4 regions of the Streptomyces sp. SAI-127 genome follow, and region 2 is predicted to be linked to each of the others. Evidence: riboswitches for the same ligand, from Rfam matches in the RefSeq annotation. Region 2 holds a riboswitch; each other region holds the start of a gene.
The links. A riboswitch is a leader RNA that binds a small molecule or an ion and turns the genes downstream of it on or off. The one in region 2 is predicted to bind thiamine pyrophosphate.

Region 1: linked by a shared signal. The riboswitch ahead of thiO (glycine oxidase ThiO) and the one ahead of thiC (phosphomethylpyrimidine synthase ThiC) in region 2 are both predicted to bind thiamine pyrophosphate.
Region 3: linked by a shared signal. The riboswitch ahead of M2157_RS33675 (tetratricopeptide repeat protein) and the one ahead of thiC (phosphomethylpyrimidine synthase ThiC) in region 2 are both predicted to bind thiamine pyrophosphate.
Region 4: linked by a shared signal. The riboswitch ahead of M2157_RS14940 (thiamine ABC transporter substrate-binding protein) and the one ahead of thiC (phosphomethylpyrimidine synthase ThiC) in region 2 are both predicted to bind thiamine pyrophosphate.

The regions. Positions count from the first base shown of each region.
Region 1 is NZ_JARXYJ010000001.1:7,635,306-7,640,920, reverse strand. Features, by position in the region: partial or broken gene M2157_RS35115 (hypothetical protein) at 1-317, opposite strand, end outside; gene metF (methylenetetrahydrofolate reductase [NAD(P)H]) at 374-1,297, opposite strand; gene thiE (thiamine phosphate synthase) at 1,421-2,071, opposite strand; gene M2157_RS35100 (Rv2175c family DNA-binding protein) at 2,166-2,537, opposite strand; gene M2157_RS35095 (FAD-dependent oxidoreductase) at 2,630-3,844, opposite strand; gene M2157_RS35090 (hypothetical protein) at 3,877-4,227, opposite strand; TPP riboswitch at 4,280-4,392, shown strand; gene thiO (glycine oxidase ThiO) at 4,390-5,553, shown strand; gene thiS (sulfur carrier protein ThiS) at 5,550-5,615, shown strand, end outside.
Region 2 is NZ_JARXYJ010000001.1:5,297,528-5,303,142, forward strand. Features, by position in the region: gene M2157_RS24255 (helix-turn-helix domain-containing protein) at 267-1,001, shown strand; gene M2157_RS24260 (SsgA family sporulation/cell division regulator) at 1,100-1,537, shown strand; gene M2157_RS24265 (YibE/F family protein) at 1,791-3,560, opposite strand; TPP riboswitch at 3,632-3,821, shown strand; gene thiC (phosphomethylpyrimidine synthase ThiC) at 3,814-5,592, shown strand.
Region 3 is NZ_JARXYJ010000001.1:7,308,444-7,314,058, reverse strand. Features, by position in the region: gene M2157_RS33685 (glycosyltransferase family 4 protein) at 1-1,161, opposite strand, end outside; gene M2157_RS33680 (TetR family transcriptional regulator) at 1,368-2,003, shown strand; gene M2157_RS33675 (tetratricopeptide repeat protein) at 2,084-2,947, opposite strand; TPP riboswitch at 3,022-3,197, opposite strand; gene M2157_RS33670 (ferredoxin) at 3,266-3,499, opposite strand; gene M2157_RS33665 (aldehyde dehydrogenase) at 3,506-4,963, opposite strand; gene M2157_RS33660 (MBL fold metallo-hydrolase) at 5,132-5,615, shown strand, end outside.
Region 4 is NZ_JARXYJ010000001.1:3,312,664-3,318,278, forward strand. Features, by position in the region: gene M2157_RS14930 (ABC transporter ATP-binding protein) at 1-673, opposite strand, end outside; gene M2157_RS14935 (iron ABC transporter permease) at 673-2,274, opposite strand; gene M2157_RS14940 (thiamine ABC transporter substrate-binding protein) at 2,319-3,389, opposite strand; TPP riboswitch at 3,386-3,493, opposite strand; gene rlmN (23S rRNA (adenine(2503)-C(2))-methyltransferase RlmN) at 3,517-4,623, opposite strand; gene M2157_RS14950 (hypothetical protein) at 4,701-5,108, opposite strand; gene M2157_RS14955 (phosphatidate cytidylyltransferase) at 5,444-5,615, opposite strand, start outside.

The sequences.
Region 1 (5,615 bases), 2.3 Mb from region 2:
GCGGGCTCCTCGCCGCGCTCACGACGGCTCTTCTTGCCGCCGGTCAGACCGCCCAGCGCGGCCGGCGGGTTGACCGCCCAGCCCTGCTCGAAGCCGCGGCGGAACGACAGCGTGACGTAGGTCTGGCCGACCGCGAAGGCGATCGCGCCCAGCCCGATGACGACCACCGACGGCATCAGCACGCCGACGACCACACCGAGGAAGCCGACGAAGGCGAGCAGCCGCCAGCGCAGCCGTGCCTTGTACTGCAGCAGCACCTCGCCGAGCAGCCACAGCGCGACGATTCCGAACGCGATGTAGAGGACCGTCCAGCCCATGTACGCCCCTCTCCCAGTGACCGCTACGCAGTGTGTCGTATATCCGTACGGCCGGTCTAGGCCTGCGGTGGATGGTGCAGACCCAGGTTTTCGTAGATTTCCAGCGTCGCCGTGGAGTTGTTGAGCGTGATGAAGTGCAGTCCGGGCACTCCCTCGGACAGCAGCCGGGCGCAGAACTCCGTGGCGAACTCGATTCCGATCGAGCGTACAGCGGTCGGATCGTCCTTTGCTGTGAGGATCCGCTCTTTCAGGACGGAGGGGATGATCGCGTTGCTGAGCTGCGGGAGCCGTTCCAGCATCCGCACGCTGGTCACGGGCATGACCTCAGGAATGACGGGGGTCTCGCAACCCGCGGCGTGGACTCGGTCACGCAGCCGCAGATAGGACTCCGGCTGGAAGAACATCTGGGTGATGGCGTAGTCGGCGCCGGCGCGGCACTTGTCGACGAAGCGCGTGACGTCGGAGTCCCAGTCCGCGGAGCGCGGGTGCATCTCCGGGAAGGCCGCGACGCCGACGCAGAAGTCGCCCGACTCCTTGATGAGCCGGACGAGTTCGGCGGCGTAGGTCAGGCCCTGCGGATGCGCCACCCACTCGGCCATCGGGTCGCCGGGCGGGTCGCCGCGCACGGCCAGGATGTTGCGGATCCCGGCGTCGGCGTACTGGCCGATGATGTTGCGCAGTTCCGCGACGGAGTGGTCGACCGCGGTCAGGTGGGCGACCGGGGTCAGGGTGGTGTCCGCGACGATCTGCTGGGTCTCCTTGACGGTGCCCGCGCGGGTGGAGCCGCCGGCGCCGTAGGTCACGGAGACGAAGTCCGGGGCGACCGCCTCGACCCTCCTGAGCGCGCTCCACAGGTTCCGCTCACCCTTGGGGGTCTTCGGCGCCGAGAACTCGAAGGAGTACGTCGTCTTGCCCGCGGCGAGCATGTCACGCACCGTGCGTGCGCGGTCAGTCCTGGTGGATGCGGTTCCTAGGGCCATACCGGCAGGTTAGCCAGGGGGCAGCGGTCGCCCAACCGGATCAGGGAAATTTGCCCGCTTTGTCGACTTGTTGTCCACCCCTCGGACACCGGGCCGATCATGCGACCGGCGAATACCGGCCCCTCACTCCGTGTCACGCAGCCGCTTCGCGAACTCCGCGGCGGCCGCGCCCGGGTCGTCCGCCTCGGTGATCGCCCGGACGACCACGACCCGGCGGGCACCGGCCTCCAGGACCTCGTCGAGGTTGCCGAGGTCGATGCCGCCGATGGCGAACCAGGGGCGGTCGGTGCCGAGGGCGGCGGTGTACCGGACCAGGTCGAGGCCGGGGGCGTGCCGGCCTGGCTTGGTGGGGGTCGGCCAGCAGGGGCCGGTGCAGAAGTAGTCCACGCCGTCCTGGACCGCGGCAGCGGCGGCCTCCGCCTCGGCGTGCGTGGAGCGACCTATGAGGATGTCGTCGCCGAGGATCGCGCGGGCGGCGGGGACGGGCAGGTCGCCCTGGCCGAGGTGCAGCACACCGGCGCCCGCCGCGTGGGCGACGTCGGCCCGGTCGTTGACCGCGAGAAGCCTGCCGTGCCGCGCGCAGGCGTCGGCGAAGACCTGGAGATGCTCCAGTTCCTCGGCCGCTTCCATGCCCTTGTCCCGCAGCTGCACGATGTCGACGCCCCCGGCCAGGACCGCGTCCAGGAACTCGGCGAGGTCGCCCTGGTGCTTGCGGGCGTCCGTGCAGAGGTAGACGCGGGCGTCGGCGAGCCGGTCACGGGTGGTGTCGGGCATGCGTGAGTCTCCCCCGGGTTCGGTGGCGTACGGGCCGTGCCGGACCGTGGCCGTGGCCTCGGCAGTCACGGCCCGTACGCCGGTGTGGTTCGGATCAGACGGCGAGCGCCTGGGCCCGGCGCTTCACCTCCGTGCCGCGATTCTCGCTCAGGGCCTGCGCGGGGGTGCCGGGCAGGCTCTCGTCGGGCGTGAAGAGCCACTCCAGCATCTCTTCGTCGGTGAAGCCGTCGTCCCTCAGGAGCGTCAGGGTCCCGGCCAGGCCCTTGACGACCTTCTGCTCGACCCCGTCGATGAAGGCGGCGGGAACGTGCAGCGCGCGGTTCTCACCACGGCGTACGGCGATGAGCTGGCCGTCCTTGACCAGCTGCCGCACACGCGTCACCTCGACATCGAGCACTTCTGCGATGTCGGGGAGGGTGAGCCAGGCGGGGACGAGAGCATCGATCTTTGCGTCAATCTCGGTCACGGGATTAAGCGTGCCATCCCGCACTGACAGTCGGAAGCCGGGGCGCCCCGGCGGGGGAACGCAGTTCTCGCAGCGGCCCACCCGGTGGTCGCCTATGCCGTCGCCGCCTTCAGCGGCCTCGCCGGGTCCGCGAGCAGCTCCGGGTCCATCTCCGCGCCCGCCTCGATCAGGCGGCGGCCCTGGGCCAGGTCGCGGGGCCGGCCCACCGCCAGGAGGGCCACCAGGCGCCTCTCGCGCAGCCAGCACACCGTCCAGGCGGGGCCCGACGGCTCGCCGCGCCACAGCGTCGTGTCAGCGGACGCGTGGTGGCCGGCGTACTGGACGAAGCGGCCGAACTGCTCGGACCAGAAGTACGGAACGGGGTCGTAGACCGGGCGGGTCTCGCCCAGGATGTCGGCGGCCACCGTGCGGGGGCCTTGGAGGGCGTTGTCCCAGTGGTGGACCAGCAGGCGCTCGCCGTACCTGCCCGAGGGGAAGGAGGCGCAGTCACCGACCGCGTAGACGTCCGGTACGGAAGTGCGCAGCCGGTCGTCGGCGACGACCTCGCGGTGAGCGCCGAGTTCGATGCCCGAACCGGCGAGCCAGGCCGTGGCGGGCCGTGCGCCGACACCCACCACGACCGCGTCGGCGGCCACCCGGGAGCCGTCGTCCAGGACGACCGCGCCGGGCTCGACACGCTCCACGCGCGCGTGGGTGCGCAACACGGCACCCGCGTCGGCGTACCAGGAGGTCATCGGCGCGGCCACCTCGGCGGGCAGCGCGCCCGCGAGCGGCCGGTCGGCGGCTTCCACGACCGTCACCGCGCAGCCCGACTCACGCGCGGCGGTGGCGAACTCGGCGCCGATCCAGCCCGCGCCGACGACCACGATGTCGTGCTGTCGGGCGAGCACGGGGCGCAGCCGCTCGGCGTCGTCCAGGGTGCGCAGCAGATGCACGCCCGGTACACCCTCCGTGCCGGGCAGCCGGATCGGTTCGGCACCGGTGGCGAGGACCAGGGCGTCGTACGGGACAGGCCCGGCCTCGGTGTCCAGTTCGTGCGCTTCCGGGCGCACGCCCAGCGCCTCGCGGCCGAGCAGCAGTTCGATGCCGAGGGCCTCGAAGTCCACGTCGAAGGCCGAGCCCTCGGCCTTGCCGAGCAGCACGGCCTTGGACAGCGGCGGACGGTCGTACGGCTGGTGGGGCTCCGCGCCGATCACCGTGACCGTGCCCTTGAATCCCTGTTCGCGCAGAGCGACCGCGGTCTGTACGCCGGCCATGCCCGCGCCGACCACGACCACCCGCCGCTGCGCCTGCGTCTGCTCGCTCATTTGATCACCCTAGTCACCTGACAATCAGTCAGTCAGGAGTCGTGCTCAGTGACCTGTTCCACAACGCTCGTCCCGCTGCCCGGCTGCGACTCCCACTCCCACGTCTCCTCCAACCGCAGCCGACCGTCGGGAAGCTCCACGACCGTCGAGACGCAGTGCCCGGAGGATGTCGTTCCGTCCTGCTTGAGCTGCACGTACCGGAAGTCGAGACGATCCCCCGCGCGCGTGCCGACGAGATGTCCGCGCACGACGTCACCGCCCGCGTACTCGGCCCAGATCTCCCCGTCCTTCTCGTGGTAGGTGAACCGGGTCCGAGTACCCACCTGACCCGGGGCCTGATCGGCCACCGGGGCGAGGAGGAGACCGTCGAGCGAGCGGGGCATGGCGGAAGGCTCCCTTACAGAGGCGCACGGGCACGGGCTAGGGTGGCCAACGTAGAGCACTCGCGGGAGCCCGGACGCACCGGGCTGAGAGGGAGGCTGGGCGGCCTCCGACCGTACGAACCTGATCCGGGTCATGCCGGCGAAGGGAGGGGCTGGACGCCCATGTCCTCACGTACGTCAGACGTCCTCGTCGTCGGGGGCGGCATCATCGGCCTGGTCACGGCCTGGCGGGCCGCGCAGCGCGGACTCACCACGACCGTCGTGGACCCCGAACCGGGCGGCGGGGCCGCCCAGGTGGCCGCCGGGATGCTGGCCGCTGTCACCGAACTGCACTACGGCGAGCAGACCCTGCTGGGGCTGAACCTCGCCTCGGCCCAGCGCTATCCCGACTTCGCGGCCGAGCTCACCGACCTGACCGGTCTCGACCTCGGCTACCGCCGCTGCGGCACGCTCGCGGTGGCCCTTGACGCCGACGACCGCGCCCACCTGCGCGAACTGCACGCGCTCCAGCGGCAGTCGGGGCTGGAGTCGGAGTGGCTGTCCGGCCGGGAGTGCCGACGCCTGGAGCCGATGCTCGCACCGGGGGTGCGGGGCGGACTGCGGGTGGACGGCGACCACCAGATCGATCCACGGCGGCTCACGCGCGCGTTGCTGGCCGCGTGCGAGCAGGCGGGTGTCGTCTTCCACCGCGCGTGGGCCAAGGGCCTCCGTGTCGCAGGGGACCGGGCCGCAGGGCTCACCACGACCGACGGCGACGAGCTGGGCGCGGGCCAGGTGGTGCTCGCCGCCGGAAGCCTCAGCGGCCGCCTCGAAGGGGTCCCCGCGGACGTCCTGCCCCCGGTACGGCCCGTGAAGGGCCAGGTGCTGCGGCTGACCGTGCCTGCGCGCAGCGCGCCCTTCCTGAGCCGCACTGTGCGGGCCGTGGTGCGCGGCAGCCAGGTCTACCTGGTGCCGCGGGAGAACGGCGAGCTGGTGATCGGCGCGACCAGCGAGGAGCTGGGCTGGGACACGACGGTGACCGCGGGCGGGGTGTACGAGCTGCTGCGGGACGCCCACGAACTCGTCCCCGGCATCACCGAGCTGCCGCTGACGGAGACCCGCGCGGGGCTGCGCCCGGGCTCCCCGGACAACGCCCCGCTGCTCGGGCCCACGGAACTGACCGGGCTGGTGCTCGCGACCGGCCACTATCGCAATGGCGTACTGCTCACGCCGATCACCGGGGACGCCATGGCGCACGTCCTGACGACGGGCGAACTCCCCGACGTGGCACGCCCGTTCACCCCGAGGCGATTCGGCGCCGCGGAACTCCTGGAGCAGCCGGCATGAACATCTCCGTCAACGGAGAGCCGCGGGAGTTCGCTTCCGGCACGGCTCTCGACACCGTCGTG
Region 2 (5,615 bases):
CGTACACCCCCTCCCGTGTTCCCCGCACGGGCTGCCCCCTCGCGCTCCGGGAGTGACCCTTGGCCACGGTTGACACCGCACCCGCCCAGATCGACACCCGTTCGACGACGGCTCCCACACAGCCGACAGCTCCGCCGCAGCCGTCAGCTCCCGTACAGCCGTCTGCTCCGGTACAGACATCCGGTCCCGTACGGCCGTCAGCCCCCCTCCAGCGCCGCGCGGCGCCCTCCTCCGAAGCGTCCGAACAGCCCCACTCCGCGACGCTCATCGGGTCCGTCCAGCGTGCCATGCGCCTGCTCGAGTCCGTCGCGGAGCACGAGCACGGAGCCCCCGCCAAACAACTCGCCCGCGAGACCGGGCTGGCGCTCCCCACGGCGTACCACCTGCTGCGCACCCTCGTGCACGAGGGCTATCTGCGTCGCGACAAGGGTCTGTTCTTCCTCGGCGAGGCGGCCGAGCGGCTGAGCAGCAGCGGAGCCGAGCAGAAACGTCGCAGCACCGTCGTCGAGGCGCTCGCGCACTGGCGCGACCTGATCGGCGTGCCGGTGTACTACGCGCAGTACCGGAACGGCGAGATCGAGGTCCTCTGTGTCTCCGACAGCCCCGGCAACCCGGCGGTCGAGGAGTGGGCCGACTTCCGCGAGACCGGGCACGCGCACGCCATCGGACAGTGCCTCCTCGCCCAGCTCGACGACGAGGCTCGGCGCGACCATCTCGACCGGTACCCCGTGCAGTCCATCACCCCGTACACCGTGCGCGACGGGCACAGCCTGCTCCGGCGTCTCGAACGGACCGCGCGGATGGAGCCGGTGATAGAGCGTCAGGAGTACGCGCTGGGGACGGTGTGCGCGGCCATTCCGATCACATTGGGTAACGCTGCGGCAACGATGGCCATCTCCCTGCCTGCCCATCAGGCCGACCGGTTGCTGGCCGCAACCCAGCAACTGCAAGAGGAAATCGGGCGGCTGACCGGCTCGCTGGCGATCTCTATCAGTATCTGAAAACTCACTCCTTGTGATCTGTTGTGCACGTTCAGCAAGATGCCACCAGTGTCAGAGGGATCATTCCCGGCCAACGAAGGCAGATGACGGGGTAGGCAATGCGCGAGACCGTACAGGCAGAGGTCATGATGAGCTTTCTCGTCTCGGAGGAGCTCTCTTTCCGCATTCCGGTGGAGCTGCGCTACGAGGCCTGCGATCCCTACGCAGTCCGGCTGACCTTCCATCTCCCGGGCGACGACCCGGTGACCTGGGCTTTCGGCCGTGAGCTGTTGATCGACGGGGTGGGCCGGCCATGTGGGGAGGGCGACGTGCGGGTCTCGCCCGCCGGTTCCGACCTGCTGGGCGACGTCCTGATCAGGCTTCAGGTCGGCGGTGATCAGGCACTGTTCCGCTCGTCGACGGCGCCGATCATCGCGTTCCTCGACCGCACCGACAAGGTGGTGCCGCTGGGGCAGGAGACCGCGCTGGCCGATTTCGACACCCATCTCGACGAGGCGCTGGACCGGATCCTGGCGGAGGAACAGAGCGCAGGCTGACCCCTTATGGCGGTGAGACGACGGAACGCTTCAATCGTGAGGTGGGAGGGCGCAGGAACGCTTCTGCCGATGCGGGGCTCAGGGTGAGGGTGGCGCGCTGTCGGGAAGGCGGGCCGGTTGACCTCGGGGCAGGCTGGATCTGGCCACCCTCGTCTCATCGTCGGAGCCGGAAGCCGGGAGCCCTAGGGTGCTTCTGGCGAAGCTTGAAGTCGCCCTTGCGCTGGTGGAGGTGGGCAGCGCCCCTGATCCCCTCTCAGCGCCTGCGCCGTCGCCCCTTGCCACCGCGTGCCGCTGCCGGCCGGCTGTCGGCCGTGCCCGCGCTCACGCTTGTCGCCGGTACGGGTGCCGGAGCCCCCGCACCCACCGCCTCCGCCCCCGGCCGGTCCGCCGAGACCACCAGGGCCGCGAGGACCGTGGTGACCGGCACCGATGCGACGAGGCCGATCGAGCCGACCAGCGTGCGCACGATCTCCTCCGCCACCAGCTCACTGTTGGCGACGGTCCCCACGCTGGACTGTGCGATGGAGAAGAGCAGCAGCAGCGGCAGCGCGGCACCCGCGTAGGCGAGGACGAGCGTGTTGACGACGGAGGCGATGTGGTCGCGCCCGATCCGGATACCCGCGCGGTAGAGCCCGCGCCAGCCCATCGTCGGGTTGGCGTCGTGCAGCTCCCACACGGCCGAGGTCTGCGTGACCGTCACGTCGTCGAGGACACCGAGCGAGCCGATGATGACGCCGGCGAGCAGCAGGCCGCTCATGTCGATCGACGGATACAGCCCATGGATGAGCCCGGTGTTGTCGTCCGTGTTGCCCGTGAGCGCGGCCCAACCGATGAACTGCGAGCCGAGGAGGCCGATCAGCACCAGGGAGATCAGCGTGCCGAGCACCGCCACGGAGGTTCTGGCCGACAGACCGTGGCACATGTAGAGGGCGATCAGCATGATGGCGCTCGACCCGACCACCGCCACGAGGAGCGGGTTCGAGCCCTGCAGGATCGCGGGCAGGACGAAGAAGTTCAGCAGCAGGAAGCTGATGGTCAGGGCGACCAGCGCCATGACACCGCGCAGTCGCCCGACGATCACGACGGCGAGCGCGAAGATTCCGGCGAGCAGCCCCATGGGGAGCCTGCGGTTCACGTCGGCGACCGAGTACTGCAGATCCCTGGGCGCCGAAGGCTCGTACGCGACCACGACCTTCTGGCCCTCGTGCAACTGCCGGGACTGGTCCGGCTGGACGATCTCCGTGAAGGTGCGGCCCTTGTCGTCGCCGGTGTCGACCCGGATCGTCGCCTTCTTGCAGGTGCCGTTCGCCTGCTGCTCGGCGGAGGAGCCCTCGGCGGTGGAGGTGTCCCCGGTCGGGGTCTCCCCCGAGGCGTTCACCGACTTGCAGCTGACGCTCACGACCTTGGTGACCGTTGCCTGTTGGGTCTGCCGGTCGAAGCCGACCCCGGTACGTTCGTGCGCCGGGGCGCCACCGGGCCACAGCACTGCCAGGCCCACCACCACCGCTACGCCGAACGGGATGAGGATCGCCGCGATGACCTTGCGCAGGTGCTTGGAGACGGGAGTTGCCGGTCCGTGGCTGTGACTGTGGCCGTGCCCACCACCGCTGCCGGAGCCGCCCCCCTGCCCGTGTCCGTCGCCGGGTTCGTGCCCGTGCCCGTGTCCGTCGCCGGGTTCGTGCCCGTGCCCGTGTCCGTCGCCGGGTTCGTGCCCGTGCCCATGGCCGTCACCACCACCCCAGCCCCCGCCGCCCTGACCGCCACCCCGGCCACCATCACCATGGCCGCCGCCCAGGTCAGTGCCACCGACCTGGCCTCCACCACCGGCTCCGGGCCCGTACCCGTAGCCCTGCCCACTGTGCCCGCCCTGCCCACCGTGCTCATGCTCGTGCCAGCCGTCGGCCCCGCCGTTTCCGAACTGCCCGCGGGAGCCATTGCCGGGGCCGAGCCCGGGACCGTTTCCGGAGCCCGGTCGGCGCGGAGGCTCGGGAGGCGGGTATGGGGGCTGATGCATCGTGGTCACCGACCGATCATCGCAAGAACGACAGGGGCCCTCTGTTCACCGCGCCCGGATTGACGCTAGCGTGGAGCCACCTTTGTACACGCGGGAGCTCGGAGCACCGGGCTGAGAGGGCGCTGACCTCCGTCCCAGCGATGTTTCACGTGGAACGTCATCTCCATCGAGTGACGTTCCCCACGAAACGTCGGCAGACGGAAATCGCTGCGTCGACCGCCGAACCTGTTACCGGGTAATGCCGGCGTAGGGAGTAGGTCTCATGACCATCAAGGACGCGCGCACGCCTGCCTCCGATCAGCTTGACGGGGAGGCCGGGAAGTCCATCGGCTGGCACAAGGCGTACATCGAGGGCTCGCGCCCCGATCTGCGGGTGCCGGTCCGTCAGGTGCACCTCACCAACGGACAGTCCGTCACGCTGTACGACACGTCCGGCCCGTACACCGATCCGCTCACCGAGACGGATGTCCGACGGGGCCTTGCGCCTCTGCGGGACAACTGGATCATCGCCCGCGGGGACACCGAGGAGTACGCGGGACGTCCCGTGCGCCCCGAGGACGACGGGATCAAGCACACCTCACCGCGGGGTGGCCTCCGTAACCTCGACGCGGTCTTCCCGGGGCGGCCGCGCCAGCCGCGCCGTAGCCGTGACGGCGGGGCGGTCACGCAGCTCGCCTACGCCCGTCGCGGTGAGATCACACCGGAGATGGAGTACGTGGCCATCCGGGAGAACGTCGACCCCGAGGTCGTCCGCGAGGAGATCGCGGCGGGGCGCGCGGTGCTGCCGGCGAACGTCAACCACCCGGAGATCGAGCCGATGATCATCGGCAAGCGGTTCCTGGTGAAGGTCAACGCCAACATCGGCAACTCCGCGGTGACGTCCTCCATCGAGGAGGAGGTGGAGAAAATGACCTGGGCGACCCGCTGGGGCGCCGACACGGTCATGGACCTGTCCACCGGCCGCAACATCCACACCACGCGCGAGTGGGTGCTGCGCAACTCCCCCGTTCCCATCGGCACGGTGCCGCTCTACCAGGCGCTGGAGAAGGTCGACGGCCGCGCCGAGGAGCTGACCTGGGAGATCTACAAGGACACCGTCATCGAACAGGCCGAGCAGGGCGTGGACTACATGACGGTCCACGCGGGCGTGCGCCTGCCGTACGTACCCCTGACGGCCAACCGCAAGACCGGCATCGTCTCGCGAGGCGGCTCGATCATGGCGGCCTGGTGCCTCGCGCACCACAAGGAGTCGTTCCTGTACGAGAACTTCGAGGAACTGTGCGAGATCCTCGCCGCCTACGACGTCACGTACTCGCTGGGCGACGGCCTCAGGCCCGGTTCGATCGCGGACGCCAACGACGAGGCGCAGTTCGCGGAGTTGCGCACGCTCGGGGAACTCAACCGGATCGCGAAGCGTTTCAACGTACAGACCATGATCGAGGGCCCGGGGCACGTTCCGATGCACAAGATCAAGGAGAACATCGACCTTCAGCAGGAGATCTGCGATGAAGCTCCGTTCTATACGCTCGGCCCGCTGACCACCGACGTCGCGCCGGCCTACGACCACATCACCTCCGGCATCGGCGCCGCGATGATCGCCTGGTGGGGCACCGCGATGCTCTGCTACGTCACGCCCAAGGAGCACCTGGGCCTGCCCAACCGGGACGACGTCAAGACCGGTGTCATCACCTACAAGATCGCCGCCCATGCGGCCGACCTCGCCAAGGGACACCCCGGCGCCCAGGACTGGGACGACGCCCTCTCCGACGCCCGCTTCGAGTTCCGCTGGGAGGACCAGTTCAACCTGGCCCTCGACCCCGACACGGCCCGGGAGTTCCACGACGAGACCCTCCCGGCCGAACCGGCCAAGACGGCTCACTTCTGCTCCATGTGCGGGCCGAAGTTCTGCTCGATGAAGATCTCCCAGGACATCCGCCGTCGCCACGGCGACAGCCAGACGGAGATCGAGGAGGGCATGGCCCAGAAGTCGAAGGAGTTCGCGGCGAGCGGGAACCGGGTGTATCTGCCGCTCGCGGACTGAGCCCGACAGGTGAATGGGCCCGC
Region 3 (5,615 bases), 2.0 Mb from region 2:
GGCGGTCGCCAGTGCGCCCGGGTCCCCCGGCGGTACCGCCAGGCATGTCTCGCCGTCGCGCCCGGCGACCTCGGGGATGGCGCCGCCCGTCGTGGCGACCAGCGGGGTGCCCGTGGCCATGGCTTCCGCCGCCGGGAGTGAGAAGCCTTCGTAGAGCGAGGGCACGCAGGCGACCTCCGCCGAGCGGACGAGGTCGACCAGTTCGGCGTCCGTGATGCCCTTGACGAAGTCGACGGCGCCTTCGAGGCCGTAGCGCTCCATGGCCTGGGCGACCGGGCCCTCGGCCGGTCGCTTGCCCACAACTATGAGGTGCGCCCCGGGGTGTTCCGTGCGGACCTTCGCGAGCGCCTCGACGAGGAAGACGAGGCCCTTGAGGGGGACGTCCGCGCTGGAGGTCGTGACGATCCGGCCCGGCACCACGCGCACCGACGGATCCGGCGAGAACTGGTCGGTGTCGGCGCCGATGTGGACGACGTGGATGCGGTCGTCGCGCACGCCGAGGTGGTCGACGATCTCCTGGCGGGAGGTGCCGGAGACGGTGAGCACGGACGGCACGCGGCGGGCCACGCGCTTCTGCATACGGGTGAAGGCGTACCAGCGGCGCTTGGACAGCCGCTGCCGCCATCCCTCGGCCGCGTCCAGCTCCAACTGCCGGTCCACGGTGATGGGGTGGTGGATGGTGGTCACCAGCGGAGCGCCGACATCGCCCAACAGGCCGTAACCGAGGGTCTGGTTGTCGTGAATCACGTCGAACTCACCGCTGCGGGCCCGGAGATGACGTCGGGCCCGCAGGGAGAAGGTGAGCGGCTCGGGGAAGCCGCCGGTCCACATCGTGGCGACTTCCAGGGCGTCTATCCAGTCGCGGTACTCGTCGCGTTTCGGGGTGCGGAAGGGATCCGGAGAGCGGTAGAGGTCCAGGCTGGGCAGCTCGGTCAGGCTCAGGCCGTCGTAGCCCGGATCGAGAACGGGGTAGGGCTGGGAGCCTATGACCTCGACACGGTGGCCGAGGCGGGCCAGTTCGCGTGAGAGGTGGCGTGTGTAGACACCCTGGCCGCCGCAGAACGGGTTCCCTTTGTAGGTGAGGAGCGCGATACGGAGCGGTCGCTCGCCGTCGGCGGCCGGGCCCTCAAAGGCCCCTGCCTGACTGGCCTCAGCGGTCACTCTGGGCCCCCTTCTGCCTGCACTGTCCCGCGAGATTACGACGAGAAGGTAATCTAGAACAAGTTTCAGACTTGATCGTTCAGGAGGCTCTGAATCTACCGGCAGGTAGGGGTCCTGTGAGCGGTGGATCAGGTGATTCACGCCACGACCGGCACCCTGGCATGCTGAGTGATCACACATCCTCACGGACTGTCACGGAACCCAAGGTGGACAAGGTGGCCAAGCCGGCCAGAGTGGAAGCCAGCACCGTACGACCCGACACACCGCCGCTGACCGAGCGACAGGAGGCGCGGCGCCGCCGCATCCTGCACGCGAGCGCGCAGCTGGCGAGCCGCGGCGGGTTCGACGCGGTGCAGATGCGGGAGGTCGCGGAGTCCTCACAGGTGGCGCTCGGCACCCTTTACCGGTACTTCCCCTCCAAGATCCATCTGCTGGTCGCCACCATGCAGGACCAGCTGGAACACATGCACGGCACGCTCCGCAAGAAGCCGCCGCAGGGCGAGACGGCGGCCGAGCGGGTCGCGGAGACCCTGATGCGGGCCTTCCGGGCGCTCCAGCGCGAGCCGCATCTGGCGGACGCGATGGTCCGCGCGTTGACCTTCGCGGACCGCAGTGTGAGCCCGGAGGTCGACCAGGTCTCCCACCAGACCACGCTGATCATCCTGGACGCCATGGGGCTCGAGGACCCGACGCCCGAGCAGCTCTCCGCGGTCCGCGTCATCGAGCACACCTGGCACTCGGCCCTGATCACCTGGCTCTCGGGCCGGGCCTCCATCGCCCAGGTGAAGATCGACATCGAGACGGTGTGCCGACTGATCGACCTCACGGAACCGCCGTCCTAGCATCCCGGTCCTGGCGCCCCGGTCCTGGCGCCCCGGTCCGACCGCCCCGGTCCTGGCGCCCCGGCCCCACCGCCCCGGCGCTAGCCGACGGCCGCCAGTCCGCTCCAGCTCCGTCCCGTCGCCGTCTCCCCCGCCCACCGTTCCAGCAGGCGTCGGGCCTCCGTCTCGGGGGCCGCGAGGGAGACCTGCTGGGCGCCGGCGTCGACGGCGCGCTCCTGTTCGTGGGTGCCCTCGCTGCAGCAGGCGCACATCATGCGGACGCTGCTCGCCGGCTCGGCGCCGAAGCCGTGGTCGGTGAACAGCTCCAGGAGGGCCTCCAGGTCGGCCTTCTCGCCCGCGGCCACCGTGACCTCCAGGGTGGGCAGTTCGGACGCCTCGAAGAGCAGGAGTTCCTCGAAGACGGGGTACGTCGAGCCCTCGACGACCCGCTCGCCCTTCGGTTCGCCGTCGTGGACGACGATCTCGCCGTAGCGCCGTCCGCCCGTGACGGGCACGCTGACGACCCGGCCGCGGGTGGGGCACAGCCGCTCGATCCAGACGACCTCGCGCTCGCCGCCGGTGTCGAGGCGCACGCAGGCGTACCCGAAGCGCGCGTCGATCTGCCCTTCCCCGTCGGGGAGTTCGATGCCGAAGCCGCTCCACGCGTCCCGTGCCGTCGCCCAGTCCCGCTGGATCGTGGCCGCGATGCCGAGGTTCCAGTACGCCGGGTCGCCCTCGCCGCGCGGGGAGCGGGCCGCGGCCTCCCGGCCCAGCTCATACGCCTTGGCCCAGTTCCGCAGGAACTTGTGGGCGAGCGCGGCGTCGTACCACCACACGGCGCTTGCCTTCAGGTCCGGGAAGTGTGCGAGCACCTGCTCGTACAGCTCGGCGGCGCGCAGCCAGTCCTCGGCGTCCCAAGCGACCCGTGCCTGCTTGATCAGCTTCTTGGCCTCGGACTTCTCCACGCTTCCCCACTCCCGCGATGCGCTGACGACGACCGCAGGAGCGTAAGCCCTCACACCGGCGGGGAGCACGTGAGGGACCTACGAGACGGGTTCCCTTCGCCGGTATGGTCCGGATCAGGTTCTGGGGGTCGCCGTCGAGCCTTCCCGCTGCTCTTCGGCCTCTCAGCCCTACCGTCGACGTCGGCCCTGGCGGAAGCCTTCGCATCTCGCCTGAGTCGGCTACTTCGGTGGGACTCCCTCACTCGCCTCGTAGGCCTATGTCCAGAATAGAACCCTCGTCCGGGAATGAACCCTCTCAAACCATGATTTTCTCGGCTCCTACTCCTCCGGCGGGAACACCGGCTCCCCGCTCCCCAGCAGCGTGATCATGATGGCCTCCACCGGGCAGTTCTCCGCCGCCGCCAGGATCTTCTCGTTGGCGTCGCTCTCCGGGTCGGCGGGGTGGGACTGGCGGGCGGTGTCCAGGCGGAAGCCGTCGGGGGCGGTGTGCACGCACTGCGCGGAGCCGATGCACAGGGAGCGGTCGACCTCGACGTGCCAGCGGTCTCCCATCGCCGCTCACGCCTCCCAGCCGGCCGGCAGATGGATCATCTTGTGCTCCAGGTACTCGCCGTAGCCCTCGGGGCCGAACTCCCTTCCCAGGCCGGAGCTCTTGTAGCCGCCGAAGGGGCCGAGCATGTCGAGGCTGAAGGTGTTGACGTTGTAGGTGCCGGTACGGACCTGGCGGGCGACCTCGATGCCGCGCTCGACGTCGGCCGTCCACACGCTGCCCGACAGTCCGTAGTCCGAGTCGTTGGCGATCTTCACCGCCTCGGACTCGTCGCCGTAGGGAAGGAGGCAGATCACCGGTCCGAAGATCTCCTCGCGCGCGATCCGCATCGAGTTGTCGACGTCGCCGAAGAGCGTCGGCTCGACGTACCAGCCGCGCTCCAGGCCCGCCGGACGCCCGCCGCCGGTGAGGATCTTGGCGCCCTCCTCCTGGCCGATGCGGATGTAGTCGAGGTTGCGGCGCTGCTGGCGTTCGGCGACCAGCGGGCCGACCTGGGTGGCCGGGTCGAGCGGGTCGCCGACGACCAGTGCACTCGCCGCCGCGGCAAGGGCCTCGGCGAACTCGTCGTAGCGGGAGCGGGGCAGCAGGATGCGGGTCTGGGCCACGCAGGCCTGGCCGTTGTTCATCCAGGCGGACGGGACGATCCCGGCGACGGCCGTCTCGACGTCCGCGTCCGGGAGGACCACGGCCGCCGACTTGCCGCCCAGCTCCAGGGTCACGCGCGTGAGATTGCGGGCGGCGACCTCCATCACGCGCTTGCCCGCGCCCACCGATCCGGTGAAGGAGACCTTGTCGATCCCCGGATGCCCGACCAGGTACTCGCTCACCTCACGGTCGGCCGGGAGGATGGACAGGACGCCGTCCGGCAGCCCGGCCTCCTTGGTGATCTCGGCCAGGATGTACGCGTCCAGCGGTGACTCGGGCGACGGCTTGAGCACCACCGTGCAGCCGGTGAGCAGCGCGGGGGCGAGCTTGGCGGCGGCGACGAACTGCGGGACGTTCCAGGGCACCACGGCCGCCACGACCCCGACCGGCTCGCGGCGCACGAGGATGCGGCCGAGCACTCCGTCGCGTGTCTCCTCGTACGTGAAGCCGCGTGCGACCGTGATCGCCGAGTCCCAGACCATCATCGCGCCGAGGGCCTGTGCGAGGACGCTCCAGGAGTACGGGGAGCCGTTCTCGGAGGAGATCACGCGGGCGATCTCCTCGTGCCGGACCGCGATCGCGTCCTTGATCCTGGTGACGACCTCGATGCGCTCGTCGAGCGACATCCGCGGCCAGGGTCCCTCGTCGAAGGCGGTGCGTGCGGCGGCGACCGCCGCGTCCACGTCCGCGCGCGAGGCGTGCGGCACGCGTCCGATGACCTCCTCGGTGTGCGGGGAGATCACCTCGATGACGTCCTTGCCCAGGGGGTCGGTCAACTCCCCGCCGATGAACAGCTGTCCGTGTTCCACGAGCTCGGTCATGGCGACTGCCTCCCCGGGGCGGCTTACTGACGATCCATCAGATACGGAACTGATACCAGTTCCACTGGGAGGAGTCCACGGCCCGCACACCACGACTGTTGGTGACCTCGGGCTACCGTCGAAACTCGTTCTAGTTATCATGCTGGGAACGCGGTGATTGGGGAGCTCATGGCGCAGGTGTACGACCATGGTGGCGGCGTCCGGTCCGTTCAGGTGCCCATCCCCGACAATCCGCTCGGCCACACCCTGGTGTACGTCGTCGAGACCGACCGAGGACCGGTGCTGGTCGACACCGGCTGGGACGACCCGGACTCCTGGGACACCCTCGCCGAGGGGCTGACCGCGTGCGGGACCGACGTGGGCGGGATCCACGGCGTGGTCATCACCCACCACCACCCCGACCACCACGGCCTCTCCGGCAAGGTGCGGGAGGCGTCCGGGGCCTGGATCGCGATGCACGCGGCGGACTCCGCGATCGTGCGGCGCACCCGCGAGACCCGTGCCGAGCGCTGGTTCACCTATATGACGGCCAAGTTGGTGGCCGCGGGCGCCCCCGAGGACCACGTGGCCCCCCTGCGCACCGCGCGGCGCCGCGAACTGCCCGGATTCTCGCCCGCGTTGCCCGACCGCGAGATCGTCCCCGGCGAACTCC
Region 4 (5,615 bases), 2.0 Mb from region 2:
CCGGCCGCTGCCACACCTCAAGAGGCGTACCGGACTGGGCGATCCGCCCGTCCCGCATCACCACGACCCGGTCGGCCAGCGCGAAGGCCTCGCCCTGGTCGTGGGTGACCGCGAGCACCGTGGTGCCCAACCGCCCGAACAGCTCCCGCAGTTCGACGACCAGCCGCTCCCGCAGCGAGCGGTCCAGCTGTCCGAGCGGCTCGTCGAGCATCAGCAGCCGGGGCCGGGGCGCGAGCGCGCGGGCCAGCGCGACCCGCTGCTGCTCACCTCCGGAGAGCGCGCCGACAGCCCGGCGGGCGGCACCCGGAAGCCCGACGAGGTCGAGCAACTCCCGCACCCGCTCGTCCTGTTGTGCCCTCGCGGCTCCGTGCATCCGCAATCCGAAGGCCACATTCGCGCCCACGTCCCGCTGCGGGAAGAGCTGATGGTCCTGGAACATCAGACCGACCCCGCGCTTGTGCGCGGGCACCCCGCCCTGGTCACGCCCGTCGAGCAGGACCCGGCCCCGGTCGAGCGGTTGAAGGCCGGCCACCGCCCGCAGCAGTGTCGACTTGCCGCTGCCGCTGGGCCCGAGCACACACACGATCTCGTGCTCGGCGACATCGAGACCGACCTCGTCGAGCACGGCCCGCCCGCCGAACCGTACCGTCGCGTCCTCAAGGCTCAGCAGCATCAGAACTCCCCGGTCCGGTCGGTCCGCAGCCGCTCAAGGACCAGCAACGCCACCGCGCACACCACCATCAGGATCGTCGAAAGGGCCATCGCCTGGCCGTAGTTGAGATCACCGGCCCGCCCGAGCAGCCGTGCCACGGCGACCGGCAGCGTCGGGTTGTCGGGCCGTGCGATGAACACCGTCGCCCCGAACTCCCCCAGCGACACGGCGAACGCGAAGCCCGCCGCGATCAGCAACGCCCGCCGCACCATGGGCAGATCGACCTCCCGCCACACCCGCCACGGCGAGGCCCCGAGCACGGCCGCGGCCTCCCGCAGCCGGTGGTCCACGGCCCGCAGCACCGGCAGCATGGTCCGCACGACGAAGGGCACCCCGACCAGCGCCTGCGCGAGCGGCACCAGGATCCAGGACTGCCTGAGGTCCAGCGGCGGCTCGTCGAGCGAGATCAGGAACCCGAAGCCGACGGTCACCGCGGACACCCCGAGCGGCAGCATCAGCAGCGCGTCGAAGCCCCGTACGAACCGGCCCGCGTCCCGCCGCGTCAGCGCGGCCGCCGCGAGGCCCCCGATCACCACCGCGATGGCGGTGGCGGCGAGGGCGTACTCCAGTGAGTTCCCGACCGCCTCGATCGGCGCGACGAGGAAGACCCCGCCGTCGCTGTGGGTCAGCGCCCGGTAGTAGCCGAAGTCGGGAGCGTCGAGCGACCGTTGCACCAGCACCGCGAGCGGCAGCACCAGGAGTACGGCGACGCTGCCCACGACCCCGGCCAGCAGCCCCCACTCCCCCGCCCCTCGCGGCCGCCGGGCGGTGACGGACTCGTCCACGAGCCGCAGCGCGGTCTCCCGGCGCCGTACGGTCCACGCGTGCAGGGCGAGAACAGCGCCCACCGCGACGAACTGGATCAGCGTCAGCACGGCGGCCGTGGACAGGTCGAAGATCTCGGAGGTCTGCCGGTAGATCTCCACTTCGAGTGTCGAGAAGGTCGGCCCGCCGAGGATCTGCACTACGCCGAAGGAGGTGAAGGTGAAGAGGAAGACCATGAGGGCGGCGGCGGCCACTGCGGGCGCGAGCGCGGGGAGCGTGACCGTCCGCCAGGCCCTGAGCCGGGACGCGCCGAGCATCCGCGCGGCCTCCTCCTGACGCGGATCCAGCTGGGCCCACAGTCCGCCGACCGTCCGTACGACGACCGCGTAGTTGAAGAAGACGTGCGCGAGCAGGATCGCCCACACCGTGGTGTCCAGCCGTACGCCCCACAACTCGTCCAGCAACCCACCACGGCCGACGAGCGCCAGGAAGGCCGTACCGACGACGACGGTCGGCAGCACGAAGGGGACGGTGACCACGGCCCGCAGGATCTGTTTGCCGGGGAAGTCGAAGCGCGCGAAGACATACGCGCCGGGGAGCGCGACCAGGAGCGTGAGCGCCGTGGAGGCGAGCGCCTGCCAGGTGGTGAACCACAGGACGTGCCGGATGTCCGGCTGGGTGAGGACGTCGATGATCCTGCCGAACTGCCAGGTCCCGTCGGTCTCGAGTCCGCGCGCAACGATCGCCGACACGGGATAGGCGAAGAAGACGGCGAAGAACGCGACGGGCACGGCCATCAGCCCGAGCCGGGCCGCCGCGTTCTTGACGCCCTTGCGGGGCCTTACTTCAGTACGAGCGAGGTCCACGACTTGACCCAGTCGTCACGGTTGTCGGCGATCTTCGCCGGGTCCATGGTCTCGGGGTCCTTGGCCTGCGGACCGTACTGCGTGAACTCGGCCGGCACCTGGGCGCCGTCCACGACCGGGTAGACGAACATGTTGAGCGGCATGTCCTGCTGGAACTCCTTGGTGAGCAGGAAGTCCAGCAACGCCTTGCCGCCCTTGGCGTTCGCGGCGTTGCTCAGCAGTCCGGCGTACTCGATCTGCCGGAAGCAGGTGCCCTGCGCCACGCCGGTCGGGGCGGTCGTCGGCTTCGGGTCGGCGTAGATCACCTCGGCGGGCGGCGAGGAGGCGTACGACACGACGAGCGGCCGGTCGGCCTTCGCCTTCTTGCCCCCGGCGGAACCGGAGAACTCCTCGTTGTAGGCCTGCTCCCAGCCGTCGACGACCTTGACGCCGTTGGCCTTGAGCTTCTTCCAGTAGCCCTGCCATCCGTCGTCGCCGTACTTCGCCGCGCTCCCGAGGAGGAAGCCGAGGCCCGGCGAGGAGGTGGAGGCGTTCTCGGTGACGAGGAGGTTCTTGTAGGCGGGCTTGATCAGATCGTCGTACGACGTCGGCGGCTGGAGCTTGTGCTCGGTGAAGTAGGCCTTGTCGTAGTTGACGCAGATGTCGCCGGTGTCGATGGGCGTGACCTTGTCCCCGTCGACCCGGTACCCGGCCTTGATCCGATCGGCGCCCTTGGCCTCGTACGACTGGAAGAGCCCGTTGTCGAGCGCGCGGGACAGCAAGGTGTTGTCGACGCCGAAGAAGACGTCGCCCTGCGGGTTGTCCTTGGTGAGAATGGCCTTGTTGACGGCCTGCCCGGCGTCGCCGTCCTCCAGGACCTTGACCTGGTAGCCGGACTTCTTCTCGAAGTCGGCGAGGACGTTCTTGGAGACGGCCCACGAGTCGTGGCTGACGAGGGTGACGGTCTTGGAGCCGGAGCTTTCGGAGTCGTCGGACGACGACCCGCACGCGGACAGCGTGACGAGGCCGAGGCCGACGACGGCAGCAAGGAACTTCTTGTTGTTCACGGTGATGACCGAACTTCCTACCCAGAATGACCTGGGCGAGGTTCAGAGGGTCTGCGGCCCGATTGCCGCACTCTCAGCGCTGTGGCGCTCCCCTGTCGGATATGAAGATGTACGTACGTCCGTCAGACTACCGCTCGGTGGCCGCGAGCTGACCACAGGCCCCGTCGATCTCCTGTCCACGGGTGTCCCGGACCGTCACCGGCACACCATGGGCGGCGATGGCCTCGACGAAGGCCTTCTCGTCCTCGGGCCGGGAGGCGGTCCACTTGGACCCGGGAGTCGGGTTCAGCGGGATGAGGTTGACGTGCACCGGCTTGCCCTTGAGCAGGCGGCCGAGCCGGTCGCCCCGCCACGCCTGGTCGTTGATGTCCCGGATGAGCGCGTACTCGATGGACAGCCGACGCCCGCTCTTCTCGACGTACTCGAACCCGGCGTCGAGCACCTCGCGAACCTTCCACCGCGTGTTCACGGGGACGAGGGTGTCACGCAGCTCGTCGTCGGGCGCGTGCAGGGAGATCGCGAGCCGGCACTTGAAGCCTTCTTCGGAGAACCGGTGAATGGCGGGCACGAGCCCCACGGTCGACACGGTGATGCCGCGCTGGGAGAGCCCGAGCCCGTCGGGCGCGGGGTCGGTGAGCGCACGAATGGACCCGACGACCCGCTTGTAGTTGGCGAGCGGTTCGCCCATCCCCATGAAGACGATGTTGGAGAGCCGCGCGGGCCCGCCGGGCACCTCTCCGTCCCGGAGCGCCCGCATCCCGTCCACGATCTGGTGCACGATCTCGGCGGTGGACAGATTGCGGTCCAGTCCCGCCTGCCCGGTGGCACAGAAGGGGCAGTTCATGCCACAGCCCGCCTGCGAGCTGATGCACATGGTCACCCGGTCCGGGTACCGCATCAGCACCGACTCCACGAGCGTCCCGTCGAACAGCCGCCACAGCGTCTTGCGCGTGGTCCCCTGGTCGGTCGACAGATGCCGTACGACGGTCATGAGCTCGGGAAGCAACGCCTCCTGGAGCTTGCCGCGCGCGCCGGCCGGGATGTCGGTCCACTCCGCCGGGTCGTGCGCGTACCGCGCGAAGTAGTGCTGCGAGAGCTGCTTGGCACGAAACGGCTTCTCCCCGATCCCCGCCACGACCTCCTTGCGCTCGGCGGGCGTGAGATCGGCAAGGTGCCGCGGCGGCTTCTTGGCTCCGCGGGGGGCGACGAAAGTGAGTTCTCCGGGTGCAGGCATAACCCTTCCAGTGTGGCAGATCAACTGGGGGGCCCAGGCCGGAGTGGGGTGGGGGTGGTCACCTGTGGGTCAAGTATCTAGGGTCTCGCCCACCGCCGCAGTTTCGCGGTGATGCGTTCCTTCGAGAGTCGGGTCCCTGTGGTCTCGCTCGGGCTCGTCATGAACGCCGTGATCGGTGTCCATCGCTTGCGCCCCGTGCCAGTCGTCCACCTGATGGCAGGGAAGTCCGAGACCGCGGTGATGTGCTCTCTCATGATCACTCGCGTGCGCACATAGCCACGGATCGTCGCCTTACTGTTGTCGCAGGTGACACCGAGTCGATAGCCCCGGACAGCGATGAACACCAAACCGATCACGGCGGCCCACGCCACGAGCCGCGCGGACCCGTCACTGGCTTGAGTCGCATAAGCAACGCCCACCACTGCGGGGACTGCTCCGAGGCCGCTGTTCGCGATCCGGTTCAACGGCGAGGGTGACAGCTCCATGACGCTCCTCGATCGCATTTTCTCGCGTCCTGGCCGGCCTTCGGCCCTCCCCGGGACTGGGAGGGCGGCGTGCGGTGGCTGCGCCACGGTCTGGTGTGGGCGTCCCTGGGAGTGATCATCCTTGCCGCCCGGTTGATGTTCCCCGACACCCGGAAAGATCCGTCGGACACGGCGGCGACCGCCGGGCCGCCCGCCATGAAGAAGCCCCCGGTCAGGGGCACGGGAAACACGTCATGTGCTGACCGCCCCCTCCAGGCCGATGAGGGCGATCGCACAGCCGGCAGCCCCCGCCCTGAACAGGACGGGGGCCGGGAAAGCCGTAGACGCGAGGTAAGTCAGCCGGAGCCCACGAACAGGACCAGCAGCAGCCACACCACCGGAGCCGTCGGCAGGAGGGAGTCCAGGCGGTCCATGATGCCGCCGTGGCCCGGCAGCAGAGTGCCCATGTCCTTGATGCCGAGGTCCCGCTTGATCATCGACTCACCGAGGTCACCCAGCGTCGCGCTG